2 regions of the Lysobacter sp. TAF61 genome follow, and region 2 is predicted to be linked to the other one. Evidence: predicted binding sites of a transcription regulator. Region 2 holds the regulator's gene; the other holds the start of a gene.

Region 1 (7,533 bases), on a different contig from region 2:
CGATTTCGCCGTGCGTAAACGGCCCGATCTTCTGCTTGAGCAGGCGCCCATCGGCGGAAATCAGCACCGTATAGGGCAAAACGCCCTTGGGATTGCCCAGTTGCACGCCGGCATCGCGCGGGCCGGCGTGGTCGAGGGCGATCGGGTAGCCGACCGGGATCCGCTGCAGGAAGGCCTGGACCGAGGCGGCATCATCCAGGGCGATGCCGACCACTTGCGTGCCGTTGGCGCCCTGGCTGGCGGCGAAGCGGTCCAGCTCCGGCATCTCCTCGATGCACGGCCCACACCAGCTCGCCCACAGGTTGATCAGGATCGGCCGGCCGGCATAGTCGGCCGGAAGGCGGAGCGGGCGGCCGTCGAGCCCGGTCAGCTGCAACGCGGGGATGGCCTCGCCACGACGGGCGACCGCCAGGCCGGCCGGTGGCGGCGGCGCGGTCGCTTCCATGGCCGTCTGCAGCGCGCGCTGGCCGACCTCGCTGCGCAACAGCGGTCCCGGGCCGTTCGACCACAGCCCGGCGATGACGCCCAGGCCGCCGGCGGCGACCGCGACGAGCAGGATCCTGGTGGTGGCGCTCAATGCCATGAGAGTCGGGCCATCAGAGGCGGGCCATCACAGGCAGGCCATCACAGGCAGGCCATCAGCGGCTGGCCTTGCCGATTCGCTCGACGAACGGCCCGGCCTTCTCGAAGCCGAAAAGCCGCAGGTTGCGGCGTTCGGCGCCGTCGACGTAATAGAGCGTCGCCGGCGGGCCGACGATCCCCAGCTGCTTCATCAGCGCCTGGTCGACATCGTCATTGGCGGTGACGTCGGCCTTGAGCAGGACGAAGCCCGAGAGCGCCGACTGCACCGAGGCATCGGGGAAGGTGTACTTCTCCATTTCCTTGCACGACACGCACCAGTCGGCATAGAAGTCGAGCATCACTGGCTTGCCCGCGGCCTTGGCCGCAGCGACTTCGCGGTCGAGATCGGCCAGCGACTTGATCGTGCGGAACGGCAGTTCGGCCGCATGGGCTTCGCCGCCGCCGCGCAGGCCGGCGAGTGGCTGCAGCGGATCGCTGGAGCCGGCCATCGCACCGAGCAGCTGACCCGCGCCGACCACACCCAGCAGCAATGCAGCCGTCGATCCGAGCACGCGAATTGCAAAACCCTGCGTCGCCTTGAGCGCCACGGAGATGGTCGCCGCGGCCGCCAGCAGCAACACGCCCCACAGCGCCAGCGTCGCCGCGCCCGGCAGCACGCGCGACAGCATCCACACCGCCAGGCCAAGGAAGATGAAACCGAACACGCGCTGCACCGCGACCATCCACGGGCCGCTGGTGGGCAGGCCCTTGCCGGCGGCAACGCCGAAGGCGAGCAGCGGCACGCCCATGCCCATCGCCAGCAGGAACAGCGCGGCGCCGCCGAATAACGGATCCTGGGTCTGGCCGATGTAGAGCACGCCGGCCGCCAGCGGCGGTGCCACGCATGGCCCGACGATCAGGGCCGACAGCGCGCCCATCACGGCAACACCGGCCCATGAGCCACCGCGTTGCTGGTCGCTCATCGAGCCGAGCCGGTTGCGAAGTCCGGCCGGCAACTGCAGTTCGTACAGGCCGAAGCTGGACAACGACAGCACCACGAACAGCAGCGCGAATGCGCCGATCACCCACGGATTCTGGAACGCGATCTGCAGGTTGGCGCCGACCAGGCCGGCGACCACGCCGGCGACGGTGAACACCAGCGCGCTGGACAGCACGTAGACGAACGACAACGCGAATGCGCGGCGCGCGCCCAGGCCCGGGCCATGGCCGGCGATCAGGCCCGACAGGATCGGGATCATCGGCAGCACGCAGGGCGTGAACGAAAGCAGCAGGCCAAAGCCGAAGAAGCTCGCCAGTGCCCACCAGCGGTTCGGCCCGGCGAGCGAGGCCGCAAGGCGGCTGTCCTCGGCCAGGTCAGAAGCGGGCGCGACAGCAGCGCCGCCGCTTTGCTCGCTCCCCTTCAAGGGGAGGGCCGGGGAGGCGATGGGCTGTCGGTCAGCCGCCGCCGCAACCGCCCCCACCGCAACCACCCCCGCCGGCAACGCAACCTCCACCGTCCGCGTCATCGGCGGATAGCAGATGCCGTCGGTCTGGCATCCCTGGAAGCCGGCCGTGAGCCGCACCGTCGCCGCATCGGCCTTGCTGCGCGTCAGTGCGATCGGCAACTCGACCTGGTCGAAATAGACAATGACGTTGCCGAAGTGTTCGTCGCGATGAGCCACGCCCTGCGGCCAGTGCGGGCTCCCCAGCGCGATGCCGGCCTTGCCCGCGGCCTCGTCGAGACGCAGCGTGGTCTTGTCGCGATACAGGTAATAGCCCCGCGCCGGAGTGAAGCGCAGCAGCAGGGTGTTGCCGTCGCCGGCGATCGCCTCGAAACCGAATGCCTGTTCCGGCGGCAGCGGCAGCGCATCGGCAGCGCCGCTGCCAGCCACCATGCCACCGCCAAGCGCGGCGCCACCGCGCGCCGGACCGAAGGCGACGACGGGTTCGCCGGAAGCGGCGGCGTTGGCCGTTGGCAGTGTCACGGTCAGGTTGCGCGTCTGCGGCGGATAGCAGATGCCGACGTCCGCGCAGCCCTGGTAGCGGATCTTCAGCGTGACCTGGCCAGGTCTGGCGCCGCCCGTGCCCGCGGTGCCTGGGAGCACCGCCGTGAGCGCCTGCCGGTAGGTCTCCACGCGCCCGAAGAACTCGTCCTGATGGGCTTTGCCAGGCGGCAGCTGCAACGGCTGCGCGGCAAAGGCCGGGTCGGCCTGCACGGCGATGCGGTGCTTGTAGAGGTAGTAACCGTCGGCGATATGCCAGCGGATCTCGATGCGGTCGGCGCTGGGCGCTTCGGCGCGCAGCGCGAAGGCCTCGTCGACCGGCAGCAGGTCGTCGGGGTTGATCGCGGCAAATGCCGGCGCCGTCGTCAGCCCGGAGGCGACCAGGAAGGTCTTCAGCAGCGCGGCGCGCAGTCGTGGTCGCAGTCGAATCGATTCAGTCATGTTCACGGGTCTGTTCGGCCACCCACTGCAGGTAGGGGGCAAGGCCGCCAACGGCTTCGACCGCGACCGCCTCGGGCAGTTCATAGGAATGCAGGGCCTGCAGCCTGGCGATCAGCGCGTCCTGGCGGTCGGCAGTGGTCTTGATCACCAGCAGCACTTCATGCGCCTGCTCGATCGCGTCGTTCCAGCGGTAGGTCGAGGCCACCCCGGGGAGCACGTTGACGCAGGCGGCCAGGCGCTCGCCGACCAGGGCCCTGGCAATGGCGTCGGCGCTTTGCGGGTCGGCGCAGGTGCTGAGAACCAGCCGTACGGGCGATGCGGGGGGCGGGGTCATGAGGGGCGCAAGTGTAGCTGCCGCCTCCGGGGTGGGCGAATGACCCGGTGCAACGGCCTGTGTTGCCCAATGCGCCGGTGGATGCCGTAGGCTGCCGGCGCCGGCACCCGTCCGGCCGCGCCGGAGGAGGTTCGATGTCCCATCGCCACTGCCCACGCCCGCTGCCGACCGTCCCGGTCGCGTTGTTGTTCGCGCTCGCCTGTGCCGCCCCGGTCATGGCTGCAGCCCAGCCGGCCTACGGCATCCGCGTGCATGCGGCCTGCCAGCTGGCCGATGCCGCGGCGCCGCGGGTGCTGGCCGACCTCAGCTGCGAAAACGCGATGACTTGCTGGAGCGAGCCGGAGACGATGAGCCTGCTGGACGCAGCCAGCGCCGAAGGCGTCGCCTCGGCGCCGGGCCAGCTGCTGTACGTCGATGCCAGCGGCAACCCGCTGGCCGAGCCGCCCATGCAGGGGACCATCCGCGCGGTCTGGGCAGCCACGATCAGTGCGCCGCCGGTGCCCAGGCGCCTGCAACTGGCGATCGACGGCGCCGCCGCAACCGCCCCGTTCGAACCGGCCGGCGACTGCTCGGCGCTGCCGCCGGCTGTGGTGAAACGGCTCGGCGGCGGCTGAGCCGCTACGGCGCCGGTGCCCGCCCGCGGCCGCGCCCGGTTCGCAACTGCGCCAGTTGTTCGACCACCTCCACCAGTGGCGCCTTCGAGCGGGTCGGCGCTTCGCGGAAGGCCGCCAGCAACCGCAGCTCGAGCGGATCATCGACCAGCAGCGCGTCGGCAGCGGCGACCGAATCCAGGGCGGTATCTGCCGACAGCCCCATGGTTCCGCGCCCGGTGGCCAGCCACTCGAACTGCACGCCGGTGACCAGCGCGATCTCGCGGAGGTGGGCCACGCTCGGGTACTTGCCCCGCGCCGCCTCCCAGTGCCCCACCGCGCTGCGCTGCACGCCCACGGCGGCCCCCAGGGCGGCCTGCGAAAGCCCGCAATGACGGCGGGCGAGTCGAATGCGCTGTTGCGGAGTCATGTCGGGTTGCTACCGTTACTCACGTAGTGAACAAAATTCACCCATTGCTGTGTCCAATGGGTAGCGCAGTGCGTCAATACCTGCAACGGAGACCAACGATTTCAAGCTTTTCCGGAACGTCACGCTACCAGAATTCAACACACCGACGCTGGCCGAACTGTGCCGAAGCGCAGAGTATTGAGCCCTGCCGACAAGGGCGTTGGTAGTGACAAGGCGTCGGTTCGGGGCCGTGCGCAGGACGCGACGAGCACAGGACAGCCACCTCCGTACCAGAAAGAGCGCGTCCCTTCGGGGCCGCGCTCTTTCCTTTTGTGGCCAGGTCCCACCCCAGGCTCGGGCCTCAAACGCATGAGCCCCTTGAAAGCCCTCCGCGCGGACCCAATCTCCCCCGCTGTCCCGGTTCGCCGGGTTTCTTCGTCCCTGACATTGGCACTCATCAGGGTCGACTGCTAAAATTCGATCACTTTTCCCGTTCGTTCAACAACTTACGTACATCCCTCGGAGATTTGTCGCGATGAATATCAAGCCGCTCTACGACCGCGTGGTCATCAAGCGCATGGAAGAAGAAAAGATGTCCGCTGGCGGCATCGTGATTCCGGACTCGGCTACCGAGAAGCCGATCAAGGGTGAAGTCGTCGCCGTCGGCGGCGGCAAGGTCCTCGACAACGGCACCGTCCGCCCGACCTCGGTCAAGGTTGGCGACAAGGTCCTGTTCGGCAAGTACAGCGGCACCGAAGTGAAGCTCGACGGCACCGAATACCTGGTGGTCAAGGAAGACGACATCTTCGCGGTGCTCGCCTGAGAGCCACTGCGGCAATCGGGAATCGGGAAACGGGAACGTAGCGCATCGCGCACTTCCCCCTCCCGCCCCATTCCCGCCGCGAACCTTTCGTTCCCAATTCCCAATTCCCAATTCCCGCTTTTGAGGTAATAGAAAATGGCTGCCAAGGAAATTCGTTTCGGTGAGGACGCGCGCGTCAAGATGCTGCGCGGCGTCAATGTGCTCGCCAATGCCGTCAAGGCCACGCTCGGCCCGAAGGGTCGCAACGTCGTGCTCGAGAAGAGCTTCGGCGCCCCGACCATCACCAAGGACGGCGTCTCCGTCGCCAAGGAAATCGAGCTTGCCGACAAGTTCGAGAACATGGGCGCGCAGATGGTGAAGGAAGTCGCTTCCAAGACCTCCGACAACGCCGGTGACGGCACCACCACCGCCACCGTCCTCGCCCAGGCGCTGATCCGCGAAGGCATGAAGGCCGTCGCTGCCGGCATGAACCCGATGGACCTCAAGCGCGGTATCGACAAGGCCGTCGTCGCTGCTGTCGACGAGCTCAAGAAGATCTCCAAGCCGTCCTCGACCAGCAAGGAAATCGCCCAGGTCGGTACGATCTCGGCCAACTCCGACGCCAACATCGGCGACCTGATCGCCCAGGCGATGGACAAGGTCGGCAAGGAAGGCGTGATCACCGTTGAAGACGGTTCGGGCCTGGAGAACGAGCTCGACGTCGTCGAGGGCATGCAGTTCGACCGCGGCTACCTGTCGCCGTACTTCATCAACAACCAGCAGTCGATGCAGGCCGAACTGGATGATCCGTTCATCCTGCTGTACGACAAGAAGATCTCCAACGTGCGCGACCTGCTGCCCGTCCTCGAGGGCGTGGCCAAGGCCGGCAAGCCGCTGCTGATCGTCGCCGAGGAAGTCGAAGGCGAAGCGCTGGCGACCCTGGTGGTCAACACCATCCGCGGCATCGTCAAGGTCTGCGCCGTCAAGGCGCCGGGCTTCGGCGACCGTCGCAAGGCGATGCTGGAAGACATGGCCGTCCTCACCGGCGGCACCGTGATCTCCGAGGAAGTCGGCCTGCAGCTCGAGAAGGCCACGATCAAGGATCTGGGCCGCGCGAAGAAGGTGCAGGTCTCCAAGGAGAACACCACCATCATCGACGGCGCCGGCGAAGCCGACGGCATCCAGTCGCGCATCAAGCAGATCAAGGCGCAGATCGAGGAGACCTCTTCCGACTACGACCGCGAGAAGCTGCAGGAGCGCGTGGCCAAGCTGGCCGGCGGCGTTGCGGTGATCAAGGTCGGCGCTTCGACCGAGATCGAGATGAAGGAAAAGAAGGCACGCGTCGAAGACGCCCTGCACGCCACGCGTGCTGCCGTTGAAGAGGGCATCGTCCCGGGCGGCGGCGTTGCACTGCTGCGCGCCAAGGCTGCGATCGCCAACCTCAAGGGTGCCAACGAAGACCAGAACCACGGCATCCAGATCGCCCTGCGCGCGATGGAAGCGCCGCTGCGCGAGATCGTCACCAACGCCGGTGAAGAGCCGTCGGTCATCGTCAACAAGGTCGCCGAGGGCAAGGGCAGCTTCGGCTACAACGCCGCCAACGGCGAGTTCGGCGACATGATCGAGCTGGGCATCCTGGACCCGACCAAGGTCACCCGCACCGCGCTGCAGAACGCAGCGTCCATCGCCGGCCTGATGATCACGACCGAAGCAATGGTCGCCGAGCTGCCGAAGAAGGACGAGCCGGCGATGCCGGGCGGCGGCATGGGCGGCATGGGCGGCATGGACTTCTGATCCAGCCTCCAGCGCTGATGTAGCGATACCAAAGCAACACGAAAAGCCCCGCAGCGATGCGGGGCTTTTTTTTGTGCGCGACCGCAATTGCGCGATTCGCTTTTTGGATGGCAATTTCCATGCCATCCAGATGCGCCCATTCACTGGCCGACGCACCACTGCTTGCGCGTTTGACTCCTTGCGCTATCGCTCGAGCCCCGGGCAGGCGTGAAGCCATTGTGAAGACCGGCGCAGTCATGTTGCTGCCCCGGGGCAGGCGCGTTTTCTTGTTGCATCGCCGCGCGCGGAGACTGCCAATTTCAGGCAACAATGGCACCACAGGGGGCTGTTCCATTTTGCGTCATCACCTACTTTGAAGAAGGGGATTCGCAGTGAAGAAGCCAACCGTACTTGTAGTTACGGCGATTGCCAGCGCCTGCATGGCCGCCCTCGCCGCGCCGGTGTCGACGGCGCTGAAACAGGTATTTCCCGACGATCCCCCCGCTCAGCCCGAGGCCGGACCGCCCAAGGATGAAAGCCCGCAACGCTGGTTCGTGGAACTCAGCGCTTCACCCAAGGCAGACGGCGGCTCGGCGGCATCGCTGGATGCCGAGAAGAAA
Region 2 (7,533 bases):
GGAACTGCTCGAGCAGTCCAAGCCGCGCCACATGACCGCCGAAGACATCTACCGGCACCTGCTCGAGCACGGTGAGGACATCGGCCTGGCCACGGTCTATCGCGTGCTGACCCAGTTCGAAGCGGCCGGCCTGGTGCTCAAGCACAATTTCGAGGCCGGCCAGTCGGTCTATGAGCTCGACCGCGGTCACCACCACGATCACATGGTGGACGTGGACACCGGCAAGATCACCGAGTTCGAGAGTGCGGAGATCGAGGAACTGCAGCGCAAGATCGCCGCCAAGCACGGCTACGAGATCGAAGAGCATTCGCTGGTGCTGTACGTGCGCAAGAAGCGCTGAAGTGTGAGGTCCGGGCCAGGGCAGGCCCGAAGAGCAAGCATTGCCGCCGCCTCCAATCGCGGAGGGGCGGCCAACCACAAGGAAGAACGCCATGCTTAACCAGTTGCTCTGGGCACTGCTGCTGACCGCGATAACCGTGGTCATGCACAGCGGTTACAGCGCCATCACGATCAAGCAGCTCGCCAAGGCGCAAAGACCGCGCGAAGGCCGCTACCTGCATTTCTTCCTGGTCCGCGTGGTCATCGAGCTGATGCTGCTGCACAGCGCCGAGACCATCGTGTGGGCCTGGTTCTACGAGTGGAAGAACGCCGAGTGGGACTGGAACACGTCGCTGTACTTCTCGGTGGTCAGCTTCGCCACGCTCGGTTACGGCGACGTCCTGCTGCCGCCGCAATGGCGGCTGGTCGGCGCGCTGCAGAGCCTGGTAGGCGTGCTGCTGGCGGGCTGGTCGGTGGCGCTGCTGGTGGCGGTGCTGCAGACGACGCTGCGCAAGAAGGCGGCCGAGAGCAATATTCCTCTCGAATAGGATCGCTGCAGGCGCGAACATCTTCGCGCCTGGAGGAAGTATCCGGAGTCAGACGTCGGCCAGCAGCCGCTTGGCTGCAGCGCGCGCTTCGCGCGTGAGTTCGACGCCGCCGAGCATACGCGCCAGTTCTTCCTCGCGCTGTTTGGCATTGAGCAGCTGCACCGCGCTCTGGGTGACGCCCTCGCTGGCGGCCTTGCTCACGCGGTAATGGGCATGGCCCTGCGCCGCGACCTGCGGCAGGTGGGTCACGCACAGCACCTGACGGCTGGCGCCCAGCGCGCGCAACTTCTGTCCGACGATCTCGGCCACGGCGCCGCCGATGCCGGTGTCGACTTCGTCGAAGACCATCGTCGGCACCGCATCCAGTCCGAGCGCGGCGACTTCGATGGCCAGCGAGATGCGCGACAGTTCGCCGCCGGAGGCGACCTTGCGCAGGGCCCGCGCGGGTTGCCCCGGGTTGGCCGCGACCAGGAACTCGACGCGCTCGCCGCCCTGCGGATCGGGGCGGTCGGTCTCGAGCGGCTCGATCTGGACGTCGAAGCGGCCGCCGCCCATGCCCAGTTCCGAAATCAGGGCGGTGGTGCTGGCCGACAGGTTCGCTGCGGCTTCGCGGCGCATCCGGCCAAGGGCGTCGGCGGCCTGGCGCCAGTCGCGACGCGCGGTCTCGATCTCGCTGTCGAGGCGGGCCAGGCGCACGCCGGCACCTTGCAGGGATTCCAGTTCGGCGGCGATCGCATCGCGCTGGGTCGCCAGCTGCTCGGGCGGAACCCGGTGCTTGCGTGCCAGTTCGTGGATGCGGGTCAGGCGCTGTTCGATCGCTTCCAGGGCGGAGGGATCCAGGTCGAGGTCGCTGCGCACGCGGTCGAGCAGGGCCAGGGCCTCGTCGACCTGGATCGCGGCGGCGTCGAGCATGCCGTCGACATCGCCCAGCCGCGGTTCGTGTTCGAGCACGCGCTGCAGGTCGCTGCGCACCTGCTGCAGGCTGCGCGACAGCGATGGGCCTTCGTCGCCGCCGAGGCGGGCGAAGGTGCCTTCGCAAGCCGAAATCAGGTCGGCGGCGTGGGACTGGCGGCGGTGGTCATCCTGCAGGCGGGCGATGGCGTCGGCCTCGAGGTCCTCGCGGTCGAGCTCGCCATGCTGGTGTTCCAGCCAGCCGATGCGGTCGGACACGTCGCCCTTGGCCGACAGTTCGTCGCGCTCGGTCAGCAATGCGCTCCAGCGCGCCGCGGCAGTGCCGACAGCCGCCAGTTCGGCATGGGTACGGCCGAAGGCGTCGAGCAGCGCCAGCTGGCTGGGGCGCGACAGCAGCGCCTGGTGTTCGTGCTGGCCATGGATCTCGACCAGCAGCGCGGACAGCTCGCTGAGCTGGCCCAGGGTGACCGGGCGGCCATTGACCCAGGCGCGCGAGCCGCCGTCGGCGCGGATCACGCGGCGGATCTGGCAGGGGGCGTCCTGGGAGGCATCGTCTTCGTCGAGCTCGTTGTCGCGCAGCCAGGCGCGCGCCAGCGGGACGTCGTCGAGGCTGAAGCCGGCGACCAGTTCGGCGCGATCGGCGCCATGGCGGACCACGCCGCTGTCGGCGCGCAGGCCCGAGATCAGGCCCAGCGCATCGACCAGCAACGATTTGCCGGCGCCGGTCTCGCCGGAGATGACGGTCAGGCCGGGGCCGAAGCCGAGCTCGGCTTCGTTGACCACGGCGAACTGCTTGAGGGAGAGATGGACGAGCATGGAGCGCGATTGTGCCTCTTGTCGGTTGCGGCGTGATAGCGGGGCGGCGTCTCGCAGGTTCAGATCGGCGGCGTCGGTCGCGAAAAGCCTTGCACCGGCCCGGGCTGCGCTCTATCAATAGCGACGCCATGAACCGCAAAACTGCCGATCCCACCCTGGACCCGCGTGCACGGCAGCTGTTGCGCACCCTGATTGGCCGCTATATCCACAGCGGCGAACCGATCGGCTCGCAGACCCTGGCCCGCCATGCCGGCCTGGACGTCAGCGCGGCGACCATCCGCAACATCCTCTCCGACCTGGAAGACGCCGGCCTGCTCAGCGCGCCGCACAGCTCGGCCGGGCGCATCCCGACCGCGCAGGGCTACCGCCTGTTCGTCGACTCGCTGCTGCAGGTGCGGCCGCTGCCCGACAGCGACCTGGCCCGCCTTCGCGGCGAGCTGCCGGCCGGTTCCGGCACCCAGGCGCTGCTGGGCAGTGCCTCGGAGCTGTTGTCGGCGATGACCCACTTCGTCGGCGTGGTCAGCGTGCCCCGGCGCGAGCAGTTCGCCTTCCGCCGGATCGACTTCGTCCCGCTCGACGGCGCCCGCGTGCTGGCAATCCTGGTTTTCGCCGACAACGAAGTGCAGAACCGCATCGTCCAGACCCGCCGCCCGTTTGACGCCGGCGAACTCGAGCGCGTCGCCAACTACCTGAACGCCCATTTTGCCGGGCGCACCGTGGCCGACATCCGCGCCACCCTGGTGCGCGAGCTGCGCAGCGCCCAGACCGAGATGCAGACGCTGTTGACGCAGTCGGTGGAGCTGGCCGAGCAGGCCCTGGCCCCGGGTGGCGACGACATGGTCCTGTCCGGGCAGACGCGCCTGATGGGCGTGCAGGAGCTGGCCGACCTCGACCGACTGCGCGACCTGTTCGATGCCTTTGCCCGCAAGCGCGAGATCCTGCAACTGCTCGAGCGCACCGTGCAGGCGCCGGGTGTGCGCATCTTCATCGGCGAAGAAACCGGCCTGGCGCCGCTGGAGGGGATGTCGCTGGTGACCGCTCCCTACGTCGCCGCCGGTGGCAGTGGCCAGGTACTGGGCGTGCTCGGGGTGATCGGGCCGAGCCGGATGGCCTATGACCGGGTGATCCCGGTGGTGCAGGCCGCCGCCGACGCGCTGGGCGCGGCGATCCATTCGGAGTCCTGAGGTCCCGTCCCCCGGCAGGTCCGTGAGGGCAGGGCCCACGGCTCCGGCCCCGGACCGTCCCTGACGCCTCCCGGGCGCGGCCTGGCCGCTGCCAATGGAACAGTTCGTCTTGAAACCTCGCGGGGCGGCCCCATTGCTGCCCTGTCGCGCATGAGCGCGGATTTCCGAATGTTTGGCGCCCCTGGCGCAGGGATGGAGCACCGCATGACCCACATCGACCCGATTGAAACCCCCGACAACGACACCCCGGACCTGGCCGGCGGCACCGCCGACGGCGCCTCGCTGGCCGCCCAGCTTGAGGCCGTCCGTGCCGAACTGGCGCAGGTGCGCGAAGAGTCGCTGCGCGAACGCGCCGAACTCGACAACCAGCGCAAGCGCATGGCCCGCGACATCGACATGGCGCGCAAGTTCGCCAACGAGCGCGTGCTCGGCGACCTGCTGCCGGTGATCGACAGCCTCGAAGCCGGCCTCACCATCCAGGCCGACACCGCCCAGCACCTGCGCGAAGGCATGGAGCTGACCCTGCGCCAGCTGCTCAAGGTCGTCACCGACAACGGTCTGGTCGCGATCGATCCGGCCGGCAAGAGCTTCAACCCGGAGCAGCACCAGGCGATGAGCATGGTCGAGAGCGCCGGGCATGCACCGGGCGACGTGGTCCAGGTCTACCAGAAGGGCTGGCTGCTCAATGAGCGCCTGCTGCGCCCGGCGCTGGTGGTGGTGGCCAAGCACGACTGAACGAGCGGGGCAGGCAGGCGCCATGCGGCCACTGGTCGCTTGAAGAGCCCGCCGCCGGCCCCCAGATAACGCACATCGGCGCCACTGCAGATTCGGCGCCACTCAATTTCAAGCATTAGCGAGGGAGCTACACACATGGGCAAGATCATCGGTATCGATCTGGGCACGACCAATTCGTGCGTCGCGATCATGGAAGGCGGCAAGGCCAAGGTCATCGAGAACGCGGAAGGCGATCGCACCACGCCTTCGATCGTGGCCTTCACCAAGGACGGCGAAGTCCTGGTGGGCGCCTCGGCCAAGCGCCAGGCCGTCACCAACCCGAAGAACACCTTTTTCGCGGTCAAGCGCCTGATCGGCCGCAAGTTCACCGACGCCGAAGTCCAGAAGGACCTCGACCTGGTGCCGTACAAGATCGCCCAGCACGACAACGGCGACGCGTGGGTGGCCACGGCCGACGGCAAGAACATGGCGCCGCAGCAGATCTCCGCTGAAGTGCTGGCGAAGATGAAGAAGACCGCCGAAGCCTACCTGGGCGAGACGGTCACCGAGGCGGTCATCACCGTGCCGGCCTACTTCAACGACAGCCAGCGCCAGGCGACCAAGGACGCCGGCAAGATCGCCGGACTCGACGTCAAGCGCATCATCAACGAGCCGACCGCGGCCGCGCTGGCCTACGGCATGGACAAGAAGGGCGGCGACCGCAAGGTCGCGGTCTACGACCTCGGCGGCGGCACCTTCGACGTGTCGATCATCGAGATCGCCTCGGTCGACGGCGAGATGCAGGTCGAGGTGCTGGCCACCAACGGCGACACCTTCCTGGGTGGCGAGGACTTCGACAAGCGCGTCATCGACTACCTCGTGGAGGAGTTCCAGAAGGACCAGGGCATCGACCTGCGCAAGGACCCGCTGGCCCTGCAGCGCCTGAAGGACGCGGCCGAGCGCGCCAAGATCGAGCTGTCGAGCGCGCAGCAGACCGAGGTCAACCTGCCGTACGTCACCGCTGACGCCTCGGGCCCGAAGCACCTCAACATCAAGCTGACCCGCGCCAAGCTCGAAGCCCTGGTCGAAGACCTGGTCAAGCGCACCATCGAGCCGTGCCGCATCGCCCTGAACGACGCCGGCCTGCGTGCCAGCGAGATCAGCGAAGTGATCCTGGTCGGCGGCCAGACCCGCATGCCCAAGGTGCAGCAGGCCGTGGCCGAGTTCTTCGGCAAGGAACCGCGCAAGGACGTCAACCCCGACGAGGCCGTGGCAGTGGGCGCCGCGATCCAGGGCGGCGTGCTGGCCGGCGACGTCAAGGACGTGCTGCTGCTCGACGTGACCCCGCTGTCGCTGGGCATCGAAACCCTGGGCGGCGTGTTCACCAAGATCATCGAGAAGAACACCACCATTCCGACCAAGGCCTCGCAGACCTTCAGCACCGCCGAGGACAACCAGTCCGCGGTGACCGTGCACGTGCTGCAGGGTGAGCGCGAGCAGGCTCGCTACAACAAGTCGCTGGCCCGCTTCGACCTGACCGGCATCGAGGCCGCGCCGCGCGGCATGCCGCAGGTGGAGGTGTCGTTCGACATCGACGCCAACGGCATCCTGCACGTGTCGGCCAAGGACAAGAAGACCAACAAGGAACAGAAGGTCGAGATCAAGGCGGGCTCCGGCCTGTCCGAGGACGAGATCGCCAAGATGGTCGCCGACGCGGAAGCCAACCGCGAGGAAGACCAGAAGTTCCACGAGCTGGTGCAGGCCCGCAACCACGCCGACGCGCTGATCCACAGCGCCCGCAGCGCGATCAAGGACAATGGCGACAAGGTCGCCGGCGACGTGATCGGCCGCACCGAAGGCGCGATTGCCGAGCTGGAGACGGCGATGAAGGGCGACGACAAGGGCCAGATCGAGGCCAAGTCGAAGGCGCTGGAGGAAGCGGCGCAGTCGCTGTTCGCCGCCGCTGCCGCATCGTCGCAGCCGGGCCAGGAAGGCGGTGGTGGCGCGCCGAAGTCCGATGACGTCGTGGACGCCGAGTTCACTGAAGTCAAGGACGACAAGAAGTAAGGCGGAACTCGTCACTGGAACGGGGAGCCGGAGTGAGGACAGCGCAGCCAACGGCAGTGCTTCCGCAACCGGTTCCCCTTTCTTGTGTTCGCGTCCACTGCATTCCAGGGGCCGCGCGGTCCTTCGCTTTGACGATTTCCCCTTCTACTGAGTTTCCGAGTCATTCCCGGCAATGAGCAAGCGCGATTACTACGAAGTCCTGGGCGTGGCCCGTGACGCCAGCGACGAAGACCTGAAGAAGGCTTACCGCCGCTGCGCGATGAAGCACCACCCGGACCGCAATCCGGGCGACGCTGCCGCCGAGGCGACGTTCAAGGAATGCAAGGAGGCCTATGAGGTCCTGGCCGACGGCAATCGCCGCCGCGCCTACGACCAGCATGGCCACGCTGCGTTCGAGCACGGCATGGGCGGAGGTGGCGGCGGGGCCGGCTACGCCGACATGGGCGATATCTTCGGCGACATCTTCGGCAACATTTTCGGTGGCGGCGCTGCCCGGGGACCGCGTCGCGGCGCCGACATCGGCTACGTGATGGAGCTGTCGCTGGAAGAGGCGGTCGGCGGCATCGAGAAGCAGATCGAGATCCCGACGCTCGACGAATGCGACACCTGTGACGGCACCGGTTCGGCCGACGGCAACCTTGAGACCTGCTCGACCTGCCAGGGTCGCGGCCAGGTGCGTTTCCAGCGCGGCATCTTCTCGATGCAGCAGGCCTGCCCGCATTGCGGCGGCCGCGGCAAGACCATCGCCAACCCGTGTGGCGACTGCAACGGCCAGGGGCGCGTGGAGCGCACCAAGACCCTGCAGGTCAAGATTCCGGCGGGCGTCGACAATGGCGACCGCATCCGCCTCAACGGCGAGGGCGAGGCCGGCCCGGCCGGCTCGCCCCCGGGCGACCTGTATGTCGACGTGCGCGTGCGCGAGCACGAGATCTTCCAGCGCGACGGCGACGACCTGCATTGCGAAGTGCCGGTGC

What was found. Region 2 encodes HrcA, which represses chaperone genes, less so after heat shock. Its sites were predicted from a motif close to TTNGCACTCNNNNNNNNNGAGTGCNAA; they were not measured.
Region 1: groES (co-chaperone GroES) is a predicted target of HrcA. The motif match lies at 4,786-4,812, and genes of this name have one in related genera.

What each region holds. Positions count from the first base shown of each region.
Region 1 is NZ_JBFRDH010000004.1:339,871-347,403, forward strand. Features, by position in the region: gene AB4Y64_RS11680 (TlpA family protein disulfide reductase) at 1-577, opposite strand, end outside; gene dsbD (protein-disulfide reductase DsbD) at 639-3,005, opposite strand; gene cutA (divalent-cation tolerance protein CutA) at 2,998-3,339, opposite strand; gene AB4Y64_RS11695 (hypothetical protein) at 3,474-3,953, shown strand; gene AB4Y64_RS11700 (helix-turn-helix transcriptional regulator) at 3,958-4,359, opposite strand; gene groES (co-chaperone GroES) at 4,874-5,161, shown strand; gene groL (chaperonin GroEL) at 5,297-6,934, shown strand; gene AB4Y64_RS11715 (S8 family serine peptidase) at 7,306-7,533, shown strand, end outside.
Region 2 is NZ_JBFRDH010000001.1:181,609-189,141, reverse strand. Features, by position in the region: gene fur (ferric iron uptake transcriptional regulator) at 1-340, shown strand, start outside; gene AB4Y64_RS00870 (potassium channel family protein) at 432-866, shown strand; gene recN (DNA repair protein RecN) at 915-2,594, opposite strand; gene hrcA (heat-inducible transcriptional repressor HrcA) at 2,723-3,778, shown strand; gene grpE (nucleotide exchange factor GrpE) at 3,983-4,513, shown strand; gene dnaK (molecular chaperone DnaK) at 4,649-6,559, shown strand; gene dnaJ (molecular chaperone DnaJ) at 6,732-7,533, shown strand, end outside.